Linked DNA regions of Panacibacter ginsenosidivorans. The protein of the gene in region 1 binds, or shares a complex with, the protein of each later gene. Links are inferred from orthologs where the notes say so. Each region holds a gene or a part of one and is shown in the gene's direction. Other genes may lie near its edges. The genes, in order: trxA and trxB.

Region 1 (9,603 bases):
TTCAAGTAATACATTGAAATCGATCCTTGTATACTCCTGTTCCACCCGTATACTTTTATAATACTCAATAATCTTTTGTATGAAAGTATCCATCTTGTTCACGCAGGTCTCTATCATGCCGAGATAGCCGTTTGGATCCTGGACAGAGTTTTCCATTTTAGCAAGATTGAGAATACCCATGACTGAAGCAAGCGGAGAACGAAGATCATGAGAAGTGCTGTACACAAAACGATTCAGCTCATCGTTTGTTTTTTCAAGCTCACTTATTTTACGATTTAGTTTTTCACGGGTTATATATATTTCATAAGCATTTTGAATGGCGTTTTGCAGTTCAAATTCATCCCATGGTTTTTTTATATAGCGGTATATCTCTCCTTTATTTATAGCATCGATAATAGCTTCTGCATCTGTGTATCCTGTAAGCAAAATTCGGATAGGATGCGGGTGTGCTTTTCTAACGATCTGAAAAAATTCTACACCGGTTGATTGCGGCATACGCTGATCGGCAATGATAACCTGTATCTGTTCCTTATTTAATATGCCCATTCCTTCTGCAGGTGAATTGGCAAGAAATACTTTGTATTTACGCCTGAAAGTAGCCTGAAAGGATAAAAGGTTGTTACTCTCATCATCTATGAATAGCACTGATATTTTCTCGTCCTGTCGCATGATAAGTTTGGTGATTGTTTTAAGTAACCGGGTGAATGTACGGTAAAGTTAAAATAAATTCAGCTCCTTTTCCAGGTTCGGATTCCACTTCAATTTTACCATGGTGTTCTTCTATTATTTTAAATACAATGGCCATACCAAGGCCGGTGCCTACTCCCACAGATTTTGTGGTGAAGAAGGGCTCAAATATTTTATGCTTTACCTGTTCGTTCATTCCTATACCGCTATCTTTTATACGAACCTGCATCTTATTTCCTGGAACATCCACAGTAGATATTAATATCCATTCTTGCTCTTGCTTTACCTGCTTTTCGTCTATGGCCTGAATGGCGTTATTAATTATGTTCATGAAAACCTGATTCAGTTTTCCCGGAAAACATTCAATATCACCTTTGGCATTAAACTGTTTTTCTACACGAAGATAACCAGGCATACTGTTGCGTAATAATACCAGTGTGGAATTTAGGCCTTCATGCACATTAGCCACTTTTAATTCACCTTCATCCAGACGGCTAAATGTTCGCAGACCTCTTACAATTTCTGCAGTGCGTTCTGCCCCTTCTTCTATGCCTTTTATTAATTGCCTTATTTCTTTTTTGACAAATTCCATATCTATCTCTTCCTGTTTCCTGTCTACTTCCTGCAATAATGAGGGAATGATTTCTTTGTTAGCATTGTGCAATTTTCTGTACATGGCTACTACTTCAAAAACATCATCAATATCAAGATTTAAAGGTTTGATATTTGATTTAACAAAGTTGATAGGATTATTTATTTCGTGTGCAATTCCAGCAGTAAGCTGACCAAGAGAGGCCATTTTCTCTGCTTCCACCAATTGCGTTTGTGCGTCCTTAAGTTCAGCAAGGGTATGGTTAAGCTGCATATTAGTACTAACCAATTCGTTTGTACGTTCTGTAACTTTTTGTTCAAGTACAACATTCTGTTCTTTAATAAGTGTTTCATTCTCCCTTGATATTTTAAGTGCATAAACCTGCGATTCCTGCTTTTCTTTTCGCAAAGAATTTATCCTGTCGGCCAAAGCAGTCGATAGAAATATAGCCTCAATTGCAGATCCAAGGTATAATACATATGTACTAAATGTTGTATAAGGTACAATACCAATATTGCGTAATGAAATTACAATAACCCCTGCAAGGAATGCTGTCCAGGCAATAAGATAAAAATAGGCAGGTTTATACCCTTTTCTTCCTATGAGGAAAGAAATTAAAATAAGTAGCACACCACCTGCAAGTTGTGCATAATCTATAACCTTATACCCTAATTGATTATTGCCGGAAATGGTGGCTATAATTGCAACAAAAAAAAGAAAAATAACAATTGAAAAAAGAAAAACAAAGGTCTTGTAATAATACGCTATACGCAGGAAGAAAATTGCAAAGAGTATACCCGTAATACCTGCGGTACATGAAGTGAGCAGCAACATATACCTGTTTACATCAGGATGGGAAGGCCAGAAATAAGTGTACCCGTAACCGGAAACGGTAACCTGTGCAAAACCCAGGAAGAATAAATAAATTACATAAAAAAGATAGCTAAGATCTTTGGTTGAAATAAGCAGGAATATGTTATAAAGTAATAAGGATAAAATAATACCAAAATAAAGCCCGAAAATAAGGTTGCCTGAATTTATTGATTCATCGAGAGATGTTGTGTCTTTAATGAACATTGGTAAAAACAGGGGATGATAACTTTTAATTTTCAGGTAATAGATTCCTGTATCCGAAGGCGGTAGTCTAAGTCTAAATGCAAATGCTCTTTTTTGCGCTTGTAACTCTGGCTTAATGCTATTTCCTGCACGCTGAATTAGTACAAGTTTATTATCAATCTTTCTATAAAGTGAAATTTCAGAAATATTAGAATACTGTATGTCAAGGAAAAGATCCTGGTGTTGTGTAGCATTTAAAACTGAAAAATTAAGCCAGCTTGTTCCATCCTTAACATCCATTTTAGGTATGTCCTTTTTTTGAAGCTTAAATGCTGTATCATCATTTGTTATGTTAGATTCATTGAAGCGGGATTCTTTATCAACCAACAAATAAAGATATTTACCGATAGGAGTTGAATTCGAAGCAGTCGTTGCAACGAAAATTTTATTTTTATTGAAAGCGTAAGAATAGAGTGAGCAATTAATAAAAGCGAAAGTAATTAGAACAACTTTCAGCGTTTTGGTTATTGACCTTATTTCGTTCATCAAAAAAAATTGAATGGTTTTTAAAGGTAAAGGCATCAAAATCAAATTGCCAATTAATTGGATTTTATTTTTTACAACCCTATTTCGTTTGCAGTGTGTAATTATTTTTCAACAATCTAACTAATGTAGCCATACATTTATATGCATAACACGCAATGTATTATAATTTTAGTATTTAAACCGAGCTGTTGGTTTTAAAAAAAGATAAAAGAATTATTATAAGGAAAAGGCACAGAAACAAAACTACTCTAAGAAGCCCTGTTATAATATCGCATCTTAAATTCATTGACATCAGTGTTAGGCAGGCTTAAATTATAATGTACATTTACACTGATATTCTTTTTAAAAGGCGAGGTTTCTGCCATGGAGGATGCAGGATTTTGCCGCAGGTAAAGCATTTTTTGCCTTTCTCTTGGATGCGCTTTTGAAAGTTCACCTACATCATCAAGAAAAACTGCCGTAGCCAGCAGGTCGAGTTTTGGGTAATAAAAAGTACCATTGTTACCTACTTCCGTAAACACGCGGCTTCCTATCCATTGATTGAACCTTACAGTAGCTGGTGAACAAAGCGAAAAAAGCGAACTCATGCCAATCTGTTCGGCAATTACAACCGCAGCTCTTGAAGGAAATAGACTTCCAATACCCAAACCTGCAACCTCAACAGAATTCCACAAGCCACATAACTCACCGGTTCCGTTCATACTGTAATAACGTACATAATCAAGTATAGTAGGATCAAGTTTTGAAGTAGCTTGTTCGATAGGCAAAAGCATCGAGCCATCGGCAGCATGGATGCGTGCACCTCCGTAAAGCTTGCTTCCATCAAGAGTCTCCACAACAATCAGGAAAACTGAACTGCTTTGTATCCATTCTGCAGTAGAGGAGGTTACTTTGTATATGCCGTGATTTTCCAATACCTTCTTATGTCCTTCATAAAACTTAAGACAGGTCTCAAAATCATCTGTTGCCCGGAATGCTCTTATTCTCAATTCAGTTTCCATCGATTGAAGGTGTGCTCAGTTTTTGGCTACAACAAAATAAAATTTAAAATAATCGCAATTATACACAAAATATGAACAAATTTATCGTTAGATAGTATATAAAATAGCAATGGTTACTTTAATTTGCATAAATATCGTAAAATATTTACCCCTCCAATATGATTAATGTATTATATATAGATGATGAACCACACAATCTTCTTTCCTTCAAAGCCTCTTTCAGAAGAGAGTTCTGCGTATTTACCGCAGAATCAGCAGAAGAAGGAAGAAAGATTCTGGAAAAAATCGAAATACATGTTATCCTTAGTGATCAGCGTATGCCAGGTATGTCAGGCATCGAGTTTTTTGAATCAATTCTTGAATCCTTTCCCTCCCCTATTCGCATTCTTATTACTGGCTACACAGACATAAATGCGGTTATTGATGCTATTAACCGTGGACAAGTTTACAAATATCTTACCAAACCATGGAATGAAAATGATATAAGAATTTTTGTAGATAAAGCGTATGAAGTTTATAAATTACGAAAAGAGAACTATGAATTAACTCATAAACTTCTTGATGCCAATGATAAATTAGAGTTTTTAGCAAGGCAGAACCTGTTGTCCTGATTTTTACTGCCCCACTGTCAGTTTTCCACCACTTGTTCGTCTAAACACTAAAAGTGCATGTCAAATAAACCTGTTATTTGTTTTGGATTTAAATTTGCACTTTACAAACAGTAAATCATTAATCATAAAAAATAAAATTATGGCTTTAGAATTCACAGATGCAAATTTCCAGACTTCGGTTTTGGACAGTGATAAATTAACCGTGATAGATTTCTGGGCTGAGTGGTGTGGTCCCTGCCGTGCGATTGGTCCTGTAATTGAAGAACTATCCAAAGAATATAATGGAAAGGTTAATATTGGTAAGCTTAATGTTGACCATAACCCCAACGTAAGTATTAACTATGGCATTACTTCTATACCCGCAATACTTTTCATTAAAGGTGGAAAGGTTGTAGACAAACAGATTGGTGCAGTGCCAAGGTCAATCATCGAAAAAAAGATACAGTCTCACATATAAGCTAAAAGTATCTCACTCATTAAGAGCAGGCTTTACAGCCTGCTTTTTTTTGCTATTTACCCACCTGTGGATCATTAATGAGGCTCTGTTGCGTCGCACATTGCGGCGCTTTATTCTTTATGGAACACTTAATACAGTTTTTTAACTGAGTGACAAATGATATCCACATATAATAATTCTTCCTGCTCATCAGGGAAAAAATAGTACAAGAGTGCGACGCAAGAGGCGATGCCATACTAATATAAAGCCTGGCTTCGTACTATTCATTATTCACTCAATTGTCATACAAATTAAATTTTTTAAAAAAAGTTAATTAAACGTTTGTTTAATTTAAACATTTGTTTAAACTTTACAGCGGATTCTTGAAACCGATTAATTATGACAGACAAAAAAGAACATATTATTAACCATGCGGTGGAGCTTTTTGCAGAGAAAGGTTTTGAAGGTACCTCTATAAGAGACCTTGCAGCCAGAGCAGAAGTAAATGTAGCCATGGTGAATTATTATTTTGGATCGAAAGAAAAATTGTTTGAAGCAATGGTTCAGCACAAGGCTGCTTATCTGAAGGGAATTATAGAGGAATTATCAAAAGATAATTCATTAACTGAAATAGAAAAACTTGACCGTATAATAGAAAGCTATGTAAACAAGATGTTTAACAACAGACTTTTTCACCGCGTTATTCACCAAGAATTACTGCTTCATCAGCGGGAGAGTCTTCAGGACAGCATTATAAATATAGTATCACCCAATGCGGTCGCTATTAAAAATATTATTGAAACAGGTATAAGAAAAGGAGTGTTTAGAAAAATAGATCCGCCACTTTTAATTGCATCGCTCTTCGGAACATTCAACCAGGTTTTGTTATCAAAGAAAATGTGCAATAAACTATTAGACAAAAATCCAGACTATATTCCTTATGAGGATCCGAAATTCAAAAAAAGACTTATCGATCATTTAAAAGATCTTTTACACACATACTTATTGAAAAACTAACCACTACACAATACTTAGAAATTATGGAACAACAGGAATTATCACAGAAAAAAAAAGGATCAATTATTCGCATTATTGTACTGGCAGTTGTGCTGATTACCGGGGGCATAATTGCTTATTCAAAAATCTCTTTTGCGATGGCGCATGAAACAACAGACAATGCACAGGTAGAAACACAGATTGCACCAGTATTACCACGCATCTCAGGCTATATAAAAGAAATTACCGTACAGGATTATGACTCTGTAAAAACAGGTCAGCTTGTAGCAACAATTGATGATGATGAGTTACAGGTACAATTATTACAAATGCAGGCTGATTATAAAGCGGCAGAAGCCGATATACTTAATGCAAAAGCTGCATTGAACAATGCACAGGTTTCACTAAGAGTGAATAAAGGGAATATTACTTTAAACGAAGTAAAACAACAACAGGCCAAAGAAGATTATGAGCGTAATCAAAAACTTTTTGCAGACCAGGCTATTACCAAAAAACAGTTAGATGACAGCCGTTATGCAATGGAAGTAGCCAACCAGCAGGTTAACAACAGCGGAAGTGATCTTACCGCGGCAGATAGCAGATTATCCGTCTTAAGTGCATCTATACAAAAAGCACAAGCTGCATTAGAGATAAAGCGGGCAGCTATAGAGCAACAAAAATTAAAGATATCCTACTCTAAAGTATATGCGCCACAATCTGGCAAACTTGGAAAGAAAAATGTAACGGCAGGTCAATATGTTCAGGCCGGAACACCATTATTCTCTATTGTAAATGACAGCACATATTGGATCGTTGCAAACTTCAAAGAAACACAGATCAAAAAATTTCATCCCGGTATGCCGGTTGAAATTGCTTTAGATGCATATACTGATTTAAAGCTAACCGGCACAATCGAAAGCCTTAGCGATGCAACAGGTGCAAAATTTTCTTTACTTCCTCCTGATAATGCAAGTGGCAACTTTGTAAAGGTTACGCAGCGCGTACCGGTAAAGATCGCCATTAATGACATTACCAAATACAAAGAAATATTGAGGGCAGGCCTCAGTGCAGAGATTACTATTAATACAAAATAAAGCGTCATGGCCGCGAAAGGTTTAGCTAAATTTATTATCGTTATTACAACGGTATCCGCTGCCATTATGGAGTTAATTGATACCTCCATTGTAAATGTAGCGCTTACTGATATGAGTGGCAGCCTTGGTGTAAGCATCGAAGATATAAGCTGGGTTATTACGGCTTATGCCATTGCCAATGTAATCATCATACCGCTTACAGGTTTTCTGGCAGAATATTTTGGAAGAAAGAATTATTACATCGCTTCCATGATCATCTTCACCATTGCTTCTTACATGTGTGGAGACTCAACAACATTGATAGAACTTGTTATGTGGCGGTTTATACAAGGTGTGGGTGGTGGTGCTTTATTATCCACATCTCAGGCTATTTTATTTGATGCCTTTAAACCAGAAGACAGACCTGTAGCATCTGGTTTGTTTGGTATGGGCCTTGTGCTCGGGCCAACATTAGGGCCAACGCTTGGCGGGTATATTATGGATAATTACCAATGGCCCTTGATCTTTATGATAAATATTCCTATTGGCATTATAGCAACTATGCTTGCCTTTTCATTCATTGACAAAAAAGAAGGGGAAGGCAAACACAAAAAAGGAATGCACATTGATTACAATGGAATACTTCTATTGATCGTAGGAATTGGATGTTTACAATATGTACTCGAAAGAGGGGAAGCAGAAGACTGGTTCAGCAGCAACACTATAAGAATCTGCGCCATACTTGCTTTCGTTGGTTTGGTAAGTTTTATATGGTATGAATTATCAATCAAAAAACCTGCGGTAAACCTACGTGTACTCAATAACCGCAACCTTGCATTTACAACCATATTCACTTTTGTAGTGGGCTTCGGATTATATACATCTGTCTTTGTCTTTCCTGTTTTAGCGCAACGCGTTTTAGGTTATACCCCTTACGAAACTGGTTTAACATTACTTGCGCCTACAATGATCACTGTCATCATGATGCCCATCATTGGAAAAACAATGAGTAAGGGGTATTCTCCAATTCCATTTGTAGTAACAGGCTTTATTTTCTTTGCAGCTTATTGCTGGTACAGTGCAAAAGTTAGCCCTGATGTAAACCGCTGGGATTTCTTTTTTCCGCTGGCATTACGTGCTCTTTGCTTAAGCCTTGTTCAATTACCGCTCATTAACCAGGCCGTTGCCGGCTTGCAACCAAAAGACTATGCGGCAGGCATTTCATTAAACAACATGACAAGACAATTAGGTGGCGCTTTTGGTATAGCCATTGCCAACAATTACGTTGCACAGCATTATGCACAGCATAAAACTGATATGATATCGAATCTTGCAGAAGGCAGTGCTCAGCTCTCCGGTCGCGTTGCTACATTAACACATGGTTTCATAGCAGGTGGAAGCGACTCTGCAAGTGCTGTTACAAAAGCATACACCATCATCAATGCAGCTGCAGACAAACAGGCATACTATCTTTCTTATTTAGATACTTTCAGATTGATAACTGTTTTTTTTATAGCTGTTATTCCATTGGTAGCATTTTTAAGAGTAAAGAAAAAATCACCACTAGATCTTGCAGCGGCAAAAGCAGCTGTTGCAGAAGCACATTAATTTATTTATGAGCCAACCAGCAGTACATATATTTAGCTTTCGTTGCGTCGCACACTTATACGTTCACATCATTAAGCAACAGTTCAACAGTATAATTTTTTCCATGAACTTTAAATAAATAAAAGATCAACCAAAATAAATATGAAAAAGATTTTCTTCATAACCTTATTGACAATATCTGCTGCCGCACTACATGCACAGGTACAAACAAACAACCAGCTCAAAACACTCATTAATCAGTCATTCAGTTATTTTCCAAAAATTAAAGAAGCAGAGAATGGAATAAGCACTGCACAGGAAAAACTGGAGATTGCTCAAACCAATATGCCAACTGTTGAAGGAACCATAAGCTACAACTTTGTGCAGCCTAAAATAACATTACCATTTCCAATAAATGGTGAAGTAAAAGATTTCCAGTTTGCACCGGTACATAATGTTAATGCAAATGCAGGAGCTAATTATTTGTTGTTTGATTTCGGCAGAATAAAAGCCAATGTAGAAAAAGCAAAAACAGATCTTAAATATGCACAGCATAATGTTGATTACGCAAAAAGCCAGCTGGCAAACCAGGTTGCTATCATTTATTATAATATTATTTATTTTCAAAGAGCCATACAAATAGAGGATAGCGTATTGGCTTACTTAAATGAGAACAAAAGGATCATTGATAGTAAACTAAGAAACGGAGATGCAATACGTATAGATCTTTTGAACGTACAATCTAGTATTGATGCAGAAGAAAACAGGAAAGTTGATCTGCAAAACAGCCTGCAGAAACAACTTAACCTATTGTCTTACACTACAGGTAATATAACTGCCACAGGAACCGCATTCGATTTTGATGTAACACTAAAAGATGCGCTGTCTGCCATGAATGATGCACAAACAAACAACCTGGAATATGTATTGGCAAAAGACAAGATACAACAGGCGCAATCAGATCTTGCAGTAATTAAATCAAATGATAAACCTTCCGTAAGCCTTGGCGCCAATGCCG
Region 2 (9,689 bases), 120 kb from region 1 along the record:
CTACTCACCTTGCAACTGCACACAATGCCAACGATAATATCGAAACAATGCTGATGCATTTTTTTCGTGGCACAGGTATTCATGGTCTAACGGGTATTCCTGAAACAGATGTAGCAAGAAAAATTATCAGGCCTTTATTATTTACAAAGCGGGAAGATATTTTAGCTTATGCAAAAGAAAACGATTTGCAGTGGGTTGAAGATTCCTCCAACGCTTCAGATAAATACACAAGAAATTTTTTCAGGTTACAGTTGCTGCCAGCTATTAAAGAAATATTCCCAAAAGCAGAAGCTAATTTGCTAACTAATCTTGAACGTTTTAAAGAAGCAGATCAATTGTATAAACAAGCTGTTGACCTGCATAAGAAGAAATTAATTGAGCAAAAAGGAAACGAATTGCATATTCCTTTTTTGAAGCTAAAAAAAGTAAATCCGCTCAATACCATTCTTTGGGAGATTATAAAAGACTTTGGTTTTTCAGCAACGCAGTTGCCTGAAATAAAAAAACTCTTTAATGCAGATAATGGAAGCTTTGTAATGAGCACAACGCACAGGATCATCAAAAACCGCAACTGGCTTATTATTGCGCCATTGCAAACTGAAACAGCAGCCAATATTTTAATTAATGCCAATGACAGAAAGATAGGTTTCGAAAATGGAATAATTATGTTGCAGGAGAGTTCTGATTTTGTATCTCGGATTTCGGATGCTTCAACATCTGCTTTACTTGATGCCGCAACAATAAAATTTCCTTTGCTCCTGCGCAGGTGGAAACAAGGTGATTATTTTTACCCGCTAGGTATGCAGAAGAAAAAGAAACTCAGTAAATTTTTTATCGATCAGAAATTATCCAAAACAGAAAAAGAAAAAGTTTGGGTGTTGGAAGCTGACAAGAAAATTATCTGGATAATTGGTTACAGGATAGATAACAGGGTTAAAGTAACTGATAAAACAAAATCAGTTTTGCATATTGAATTCAAAAGCAAATAGACCATCCTATTTGCTGCATATAGATACCTGGTACAAGAGTGCGACGCAACAGCAGCCACATTTCTATTCTAATGCACGGTCCAAAAAAATATCTACCTGAAATAATCTGTTACCTGTTCTACAAAACTTTCTAAAGGCCTGAACTCGCTTAGGAAATACGATGTCACGATCAGGAAGGCCAGCCCATATAATGCACCCCATAAATGTGCAGAATGATTAATGCCGCTGTCTCCTTTTTTATCAAGATATGCGGTGATGATAAGATAAATGGGAGCGAATATAAAAGCAGGTATAATGGGTGGTATTACCAACAGACCAATTTTGGAAGTGGGAAAAAGAAGTATGCCTGCAAAAACTACTGCAGACACAGCACCTGATGCGCCAAGGCTTTTGTAATAATAATTGTCTTTATGTTTGGAATAAGTGGGTAAAAGACAAATAGCCAATGCAGATACATATAAGGTTACATAAAGAAATGTACCGATACCGGGAAATATTATACGAAATTCCTGCTCCACCAACTTTCCAAAAAGGTAAAAAGAAAACATATTAAAAGCAAGATGTGCAATATCAGCATGTATCAATCCACATGTAAAAAAACGATACCATTCTTTTTGCTTATTGATGGCAGGCGGATAAAAGATAAGCTTATCAACTATGGCCTGGTTGGAGAAGGCCATAAATGATACGACACAGGTGATAACCAAAATTGTGATCGTTACTTCCATTGCGTGTTTTCTTTTAAGCGGCGTAAATATACCGCAATGAACCAAAAAGCGGGGATGAATATTGTGTAAAGTCTTAAAAGATTACGAATGGTGATATTTCTCGTTCTTTAGTATGGTGCATGCACGGTACACCTGTTCTGCTAGTATAAGCCTTACCAGCATATGCGGGAATACCAGCTTAGAAAGACTCCAGGTATAATTAGCTCTTTGCATAATTGTGTCATTCACCCCAAATGCACCGCCAATCAGAAACACAATTCGCTTGATGCTCTCATTGGCTCGTTGCTGTATGAAATTGGCCAGCTCGGGAGAGGATAATTGTTTACCGCGTTCATCTAATAAAACAAGGTAGTCGTCTTTGGAAAGCTGTTGCAGCACTAGTTTGGCTTCCTGTTTTTTCAATTCGGTTTCGTTAAGTGCTGCTGCATTTTTGGGCGGCGCAACGATGATCCATTCTGCATTGAAATATTTTCCTGTGCGGCCTGTAAAATCTTCCACGCCGGCTTTTATATATGCTTCATGCGGTTTGCCAACAGACCAGAATTGTAATTTCATTATTGCGAATGTACGTTTGTGATTTTTTATGGCCTGAACGGTATGGTCAGGCCAGTTATCAAATGTCAGCAAAATGTTATTTTGTTATATTTATTTCTGAAATCAGAATAGTCTACTAAATTTGTCGTCAAATTATTTTTAACCATGCGCATTTGTCAAAACTGTTGTTGTTGTTTCCAGCTTTATTAACAGGGAGGAATGCGTGTAATTATATCAAACTAATTATTCCCTTCTCTCACCGGAAGGGTTTATTTTTTAAATAAAACATAAATGGAATACCCCGGCCATATTCTTACCAACCACCTCCCTTCAGTAAAAGAGATCAATGCTTTTACGGATGAGATGATCGCTTATCTTTTCCCGGTTAGCGATGAACCTGAAATGTTTATGGAACATCATGAAGCTTCCTTGTATAAGCTGGAAGAGCATTTCAGGAGGTTGCTCGATTCCGTTGACCTGAGTAGCAAATTGAATAAACATTCTATTACAGAACATTTCTTTTTGTCGTTATCCGGTATTAAAGATCTGTTGTTAAAAGATGCGCATTTAATCCTTGATTTCGATCCTGCAGCATCATCACTGGAAGAAGTGATCTTATCTTACCCCGGTTTTTATGCTATCATGGTGCATCGGTTGGCGCATGTTGTCTATCTCGCCAAAGTACCGTTGATACCGCGTTTCATGAGCGAGTGGGCACACAGCAAAACAGGTATTGATATTAATCCCGGTGCAACAATCGGCTCTCCGTTTTTTATAGATCATGGAACTGGTGTGGTAATTGGTGAGACTGCTGTTATTGGCAACAACGTTAAGATCTACCAGGGTGTAACGCTTGGCGCAATGGCTGTGCGCAAGGAAGATGCACAAACAAAACGTCATCCGACCATCGAAGACAATGTGATCATCTATGCAGGTAGTACCATACTTGGCGGGCATACAACCATTGGTCATGATAGTATCATTGGTGGTAACACCTGGGTTACGCAAAGTGTGCCACCGTTTAGTGTGGTGTATCACAAGAATCAAACGATCGTAAATGACCGCAAAGATTTTGAAGAGCCACTGAATTTTATTATTTAATTTTTTGTAACCGGCACTAGTTCTTTATTCAGCTTTGGTTGTGTCACTCACTTGTACGTTCGAAATTTTATTGAGCAATGTTTATGGGTTCACGAAGTTTACACGTTTACACGTTGGTCAAATGCAGAGAACTTGTGAACATGTAAACCAGTAAACTGCTGAAACTTTTGCATCAGCCCAAGAGTGCGACGCAACAGGCGATGATAAAAGAGTTAAATGCCGGGCTCATAAAAAAGACTTAAACTCAATTCTGTAAACTGCCAAAAATAAAACGGTAAATACGTGAACTTTGAAACTATTTAAAGCATGAAAGCAAACAACATTTTAGAAACGATTGGCAACACGCCGCATGTACGTATTAATAAATTATATCCATCAAACATTGAAGTATGGAGTAAACTGGAAAGGGCTAACCCCGGTGGAAGTATTAAAGACCGTATTGCATTATCCATGATCGAAGATGCAGAACAAAAAGGCATACTAAAAAAAGACAGCGTAATTATTGAGCCAACATCTGGTAACACAGGTATCGGCCTGGCAATAGTTGCAGCAGTTAAAGGTTATAAACTGGTATTGGTAATGCCCGAAAGCATGAGTGTGGAGCGCAGAAGATTGATGAGTGTTTATGGTGCAACATTCGAACTTACGCCACGCGAAAAAGGCATGAAAGGCGCTATTGAAAAAGCAAAAGAACTGATTGCCACTACACCCAATTCATGGATGCCGCAACAGTTCGATAATCCTGCAAATATTGATGTGCACGTAAAAACAACTGCGCAGGAAATACTCGCAGATTTTCCGGATGGCGTTGATTTTTTAATTACCGGCGTTGGTACAGGTGGCCATATAACCGGTGTAGGCGAAGTATTGAAACAAAAATTTCCTAAACTTAAAGTGTTTGCAGTAGAGCCGGAATTATCACCTGTACTGAGTGGTGGTGCGCCGGGGCCGCATCCCATACAAGGTATTGGTACCGGGTTTGTGCCGAACAATTTGCATGTTTCTGTGTTAGATGGAGTGATACAGGTTAGTAAGGATGAAGCATTTGCTTATTCACAAAGAGCTGCAAAAGAAGAAGGTATTTTCCAGGGTATTTCAAGCGGTGCTACTATGGCCGCGCTTGCAAAAAAATTACCAGACATTCCTGCAGGCAGTAAAGTGCTCATCTTTAATTACGATACCGGCGAAAGATATTTAAGTATTGATGGACTCTTCGCGTAACTATAGAAACCGCAGAGGCGCGGAGACGGAAAGAAAAGTATAAATATCACTCTGCGCCTTTGCGCCTCAGCGGTTAAATCTATTTTTGTATTATGAAATATATTTTAGTTGCCGCAGTATGTACGGTACTGTGTTCCTGTGAAAAAGAGATCAAACTTGACGTGCAGAACCAGCCTGCAAAACTGGTGGTTGATGCAAGCATAGAAAACAATAACGTGCCGGTAGTGGCATTGTCAAACTCCCTCAATTATTTTAGTTCCATTTCAGCAAAAGAACTTTCTAATTCATTTGTGCATGATGCCGTGGTAACAGTAAGTGATGGCACTATAACAGCAAAATTGAAAGAATACAGTTTTACTGATACAAGTGGTTTTACGGTATATTATTATAGTGTAGATAGTGCTGATCTTTCTTCCATTATAGTGGGGGCATTTGAAAGACAATACAAGCTTGGTATTACTACAAAAGACGGGCAAACATATACATCCACTACTACTATACCTGCACTTACAAAAAAGGTGGATTCTTTGTGGTGGAAACCTATATCTTTTACAGATGATACAACGCTTTGCGCTTTAGTGGCAAAAGCTACAGATCCTTCCGGTCTTGGGAATTACATACGCTATTTTACAAAAGTAAATAGTGGCCGTTTTTTGCCAGGGCTTAACTCTGTTTTCGATGACCAGGTGGTAGATGGTATTACATATACACTACAGTTTGATGCAGGCTGGGATAAGAACAGCCTTGAAAATCCTGCTTCCACAGATGATTATGGTTTTGTAAGAAGAGGCGATACGGTAACGCTTAAATACTGCAATATAGATAAGGCCACTTATACATTCTGGAGCACCTGGGAGTTTGCCTGGCAGAGTTATGGCAACCCTTTTTCTTCGCCCGGCAAGGTATTGGGCAACATCAGTAATGGGGCATTAGGCGCTTTCAGCGGTTACGCGGCACAATACAAAACCATCATTATCCCCAAATAATGCAGGTGTTTTTTTACTAACACTTTATTATGTAAGACGAACTTAACTTTGCACGTCTTTAGAAGAGTTGAGTAAGAATATTTATGTACCCAACTTTAGTTCCTGACTAAGCTTTCGTTGCGTCGCACTCTTCAGCATTCTGTTCATTTATGAACAAAGCGTACCAGTGAGTGACACAACGGAGATGACGGATGAATAAAAGTTTGTAAACAAAAAATTATTAAGACAACAGGTATGGAAAATGCTGCAACAGAAAAAGTTCATTGTTTGATTATAGGCTCAGGGCCTGCAGGTTATACTGCAGCTATCTATGCTGCAAGAGCAAACATGCACCCGGTTTTATACCAGGGTATCCAGCCCGGCGGGCAATTAACGATAACAACAGAAGTGGAAAATTATCCCGGCTATGCTGATGGTGTGCAAGGGCCCGAAATGATGGTGCACTTTGAAAAGCAGGCTATGCGCATGGGTACAGATGTGCGTTATGGTATTGCAACGGCTGTTGATTTTACAGGCCCTGTACATAAAGTACAGATAGATGAAGAGAAATGGATAGAAGCTGATGCCGTAATTATTTCAACAGGCGCCTCTGCAAAATGGCTTGGCCTGGAAAGTGAGCAACGTTTAAATGGTTATGGCGTTAGTGCCTGTGCTGTTTGCGATGGTTTCTTTTTTCGGGGTAAAGAAGTTGCTATTGTTGGTGCAGGTGATACTGCTTGTGAAGAAGCATTGTATCTTTCAAAACTTGCAACCAATGTGCACATGATCGTTCGCAAAGATGAACATGGCATGCGTGCCAGTAAAGTAATGCAGGATCGTGTAAAGGCAACACCGAACATAAAAGTTTACTGGAATTCGGAAACGCTGGAAGTGGTTGGTGAAACAAAAACGGAAGGTGTACGTATAAAGAACAATAAGACAGGAGAAGAGCAAACAATTCCTGTAAGCGCATTCTTTGTTGCCATTGGTCATGAACCCAACAGTGGCATCTTTAAACCGTGGATAGATATGGATGAAGCCGGATATATAAAAACAATACCAGGCACCTCCAAAACAAATATTGAAGGTGTATTTGCGGCAGGAGATGTGCAGGATAAAATTTATCGCCAGGCGGTAACCGCCGCGGGCAGTGGTTGTATGGCTGCTTTGGATGCAGAAAGATATTTAAGCGCCAAAGGCGTAGTATAAAGAAGAAACACATTTATAATAAAAAAGCAGCCGGGTAAAAGGCTGCTTTTTTATTGCAGGTATTATTTTTCTTAAATGGTGACTGGATTAATAAGCATTCCACTAAATTTGATAGGAATAAAACCATTGCATATGCCTGGCACTCTTTACCTGATGAAATTACATTTGCGTTACCGCCTCTGGATAGCTGAAATGAATGAAGACATAAGTGTATTACGCATCTTTGATGATCATCTTGCTGAACTGCAATCAAGACACGAGCCAACAACAGCAAATGCCGTTAATAATTATAAGCAACAATTCGCAGGTTTCAGGAAAACGATCGATGAATTAAAGCATGAAATGCATCTTCGTAAAATGGATATTGCAGCGCTTACAAAAGAAGAAGTAAATACTGAAAAGGAAAAGAACGAAAAAGAATTACATGTGGTTTTAGAGAAGCGCTATAATGATTTCAGGAAGCAATTTGATGCGTTTAAAAACTCTTTTGTATTGCTGGATGCGTAACGCCGGAAATCTCCGCCCAAATATTATACACCATAAATATTCCTGTCCAGAAATGCATTCCTGAATTTTCCTTTGGGGTCATAATCTTTCAATGTTCCAACAAATGCATGCATTTTTTTATGACGGTTTGCAAGTTGCGCATGCGTATGCGTAAACAACTTACCCCAATGGGGTTTAGCTTTGAAAGGCTCTAATGCTTTTTCAATAACCGGTAACAAATTCATTACTTCAGGAATTTCCTGCTTTAAAGTAAAATGTATAGTAACGGAATCCTGTTTATAACAGGGGCTCATCCAAAGATCATCTGCTGCCATAGTACGGATCTCGGTAATAAAAAGATGCGGTCCTATTTCTTTACCAAGCTTTGCAATTGCAAAAATGGCTTCTACTGCATGTTGTTTAGGAATAAAATATTCAGCCTGCAATTCTACACCACTGCTTGGTGTAAAACCCATTTTAAAATGAGGCAGTCTTTCATACCATGGCCCGGAAACACCCATTTGTTCAGTACAATTCTCGGCAGATAATGCAGCAATAGGATGCATATTTTTTGTAGCTGCTTTAGCACCAAAGAAATCAGCTTTAGGATCAAACTTCATTTCATCACCATCTTTTGTTTTGATCCATACTTCATTTATATTTCCTGATTGCCAATCTGTAAAAAGACTTACACTGTAACCTGCAGCAACGATCTCTTCAAAATGTTCATTTAATACAGCCATGGGCAATTGTTCATACACATATTGCCGCATGGTAAATGTGGGCACAAGGTTCAGGGTAACTTTTGTGAGTACGCCAATTGCACCAAGACCAACAACAGCCGCATTAAATCTTTCACCATCTTTTGTCTTAGACAGATTATGTAATGTTCCATCCGCACTTACAAATTCTATAGCAGCAACAGCGGTAGAAAGATTACCATTCTTTACACCAGAGCCATGCGTTGCAGTTGTAATGGCACCTGCCACAGAAATATGTGGCAGCGATGCAAGATTGTGCAGCGCAAAACCTTTGCTGTCAAGGTATGGAGCAAGCTCACCGTATTTTATACCGGCTTCCACTGTTACCGTTTTTGCATCTTCCTCAAGCGATATGATCTTATTTAATTGTTTGGTGGAAACAAGATTGTCTTTGCTGTCTGCGATATCGTTAAAGCAATGACGTGTGCCAAGCACTTTCAGTTTATCATATTTTTTCACCAGTTCCTGTACTTCGGTAACTGATGCAGGATAATAAACTTTATCCGTACTATAGGTAAGATTACCTGCCCAGTTCTTTAGTTTATCACCAGGCAGCCACGATACAAGCGGCAATATTATAGGAGCAGTCATCAGTGCAGAAGTTAATTTTAAAAATGTTCTTTTCTTCATGACAAATCGTTGTAGTATAGCTAAAGATAATTAATGCCGAAAACAAGTATGAATATATTTATGGCCCAGGCTTTTATTTATCCATTAAGCTTTGGTTGCGTCGCACACTTCGGGGCTTTATTATCATTTCAACTTTAATGCAGTTCTGTTTATGGCAGTAAAAATTCAAAATATTTTAGGGTTAGGGGGCTTCGGCTTAGATTTGCTGCATGCTTACAATTGAATTAACAGGATTACGTTTTCATGCTTTTCATGGTTTGTATAAAGAAGAAAAAAAGATCGGTGGCGATTATGAAGTAAATGTAACTATCCAGCACCTGCCCAAAAAATTACCTGTTGTACATATAGATGAGACAATAGATTACACCGTTGTATACAATCTTATCAATGAATTGATGCAAAAGCCTGAGCCGTTACTGGAAACAGTTGCCAGTCTTATTGCTTCAGAAATTTTGAGGAAATTTTCACATGCAGAAACGGTAAGTGTAAGCGTTACCAAGTTAAATCCGCCTATCATTGCATTCCAGGGAAGTGTTGGTGTGAAGTGTGTGTTGAATCGTGAGAGTGAGAAGTGAAAGGTGAGAAGTGAAAACCAATATTCAACATTGAATAATCTTTCAATTTGTAATTAATCATGAAGTATATACTGATCGCATTGTTTTTTGTTTGCTCTGCTTTTTTGCATGCACAGGATATAAATATTTTACTTAAAGAAGCATCCAATTATGAAAAGCAGTTGAATGAGACAGAGGCTTATAAAAAATATGCACAGGTTGCAGAACTTGATACAAAAAATATAACGGCACTGGTAAAATGTACAGAAATAAACTGTGCTATTGGTACAAGACAAAAAGATAAAAGTGCAAAAACCATTTATTTCAATGCGGCACAAACATTTGCACAAAAAGCGTATGCAGCAGATTCCACTAAAGCAGATGCCAGTTATGCTATGTCACTTGCTGCAGCTAAAATGACCGAAGTGGCAGAAGAAAATAAACAAGTAGTTGCATGGGTGCGTCAATCAAAATTATATGCCGGTAAAGCCTTACTGTTAAACCCAGGCCA

The links.
Region 2: the proteins of trxA (region 1) and trxB are in contact, whole or in part, in a crystal structure (PDB 1F6M), measured with the Escherichia coli proteins. The link is inferred for Panacibacter ginsenosidivorans from one-to-one orthologs.

The regions. Positions count from the first base shown.
Region 1 is NZ_CP042435.1:1,651,555-1,661,157, forward strand. The notes cover bases 3,486-6,291. They hold trxA (thioredoxin), read left to right. Parts: upstream 3,486-4,632; coding sequence 4,633-4,950; downstream 4,951-6,291. Other genes in these bases: FRZ67_RS06855 (hypothetical protein), read right to left, coding at 3,486-3,882; FRZ67_RS06860 (response regulator), read left to right, coding at 4,041-4,493; FRZ67_RS06870 (TetR/AcrR family transcriptional regulator), read left to right, coding at 5,329-5,946; FRZ67_RS06875 (HlyD family secretion protein), read left to right, coding at 5,970-6,291. Also shown: FRZ67_RS06845 (sensor histidine kinase), read right to left, coding at 1-669; FRZ67_RS06850 (sensor histidine kinase), read right to left, coding at 689-2,881; more of FRZ67_RS06855, read right to left, coding at 3,130-3,485; more of FRZ67_RS06875, read left to right, coding at 6,292-7,019; FRZ67_RS06880 (DHA2 family efflux MFS transporter permease subunit), read left to right, coding at 7,026-8,606; FRZ67_RS06885 (TolC family protein), read left to right, coding at 8,748-9,603. UniProt on the Escherichia coli protein: Participates in various redox reactions through the reversible oxidation of its active center dithiol to a disulfide and catalyzes dithiol-disulfide exchange reactions.
Region 2 is NZ_CP042435.1:1,528,604-1,538,292, reverse strand. The notes cover bases 4,879-7,770. They hold trxB (thioredoxin-disulfide reductase), read left to right. Parts: upstream 4,879-5,793; coding sequence 5,794-6,747; downstream 6,748-7,770. Other genes in these bases: FRZ67_RS06325 (FAD-binding protein), read right to left, coding at 7,278-7,770; FRZ67_RS06330 (hypothetical protein), read left to right, coding at 6,880-7,254; FRZ67_RS06340 (DUF4249 domain-containing protein), read left to right, coding at 4,879-5,559. In the rest of the region: tRNA lysidine(34) synthetase TilS, read left to right, coding at 1-989; FRZ67_RS06360 (rhomboid family intramembrane serine protease), read right to left, coding at 1,082-1,717; FRZ67_RS06355 (23S rRNA (pseudouridine(1915)-N(3))-methyltransferase RlmH), read right to left, coding at 1,799-2,272; serine O-acetyltransferase EpsC, read left to right, coding at 2,543-3,352; cysK (cysteine synthase A), read left to right, coding at 3,659-4,573; more of FRZ67_RS06340, read left to right, coding at 4,666-4,878; more of FRZ67_RS06325, read right to left, coding at 7,771-8,624; FRZ67_RS06320 (dihydroneopterin aldolase), read left to right, coding at 8,834-9,199; FRZ67_RS06315 (tetratricopeptide repeat protein), read left to right, coding at 9,259-9,689.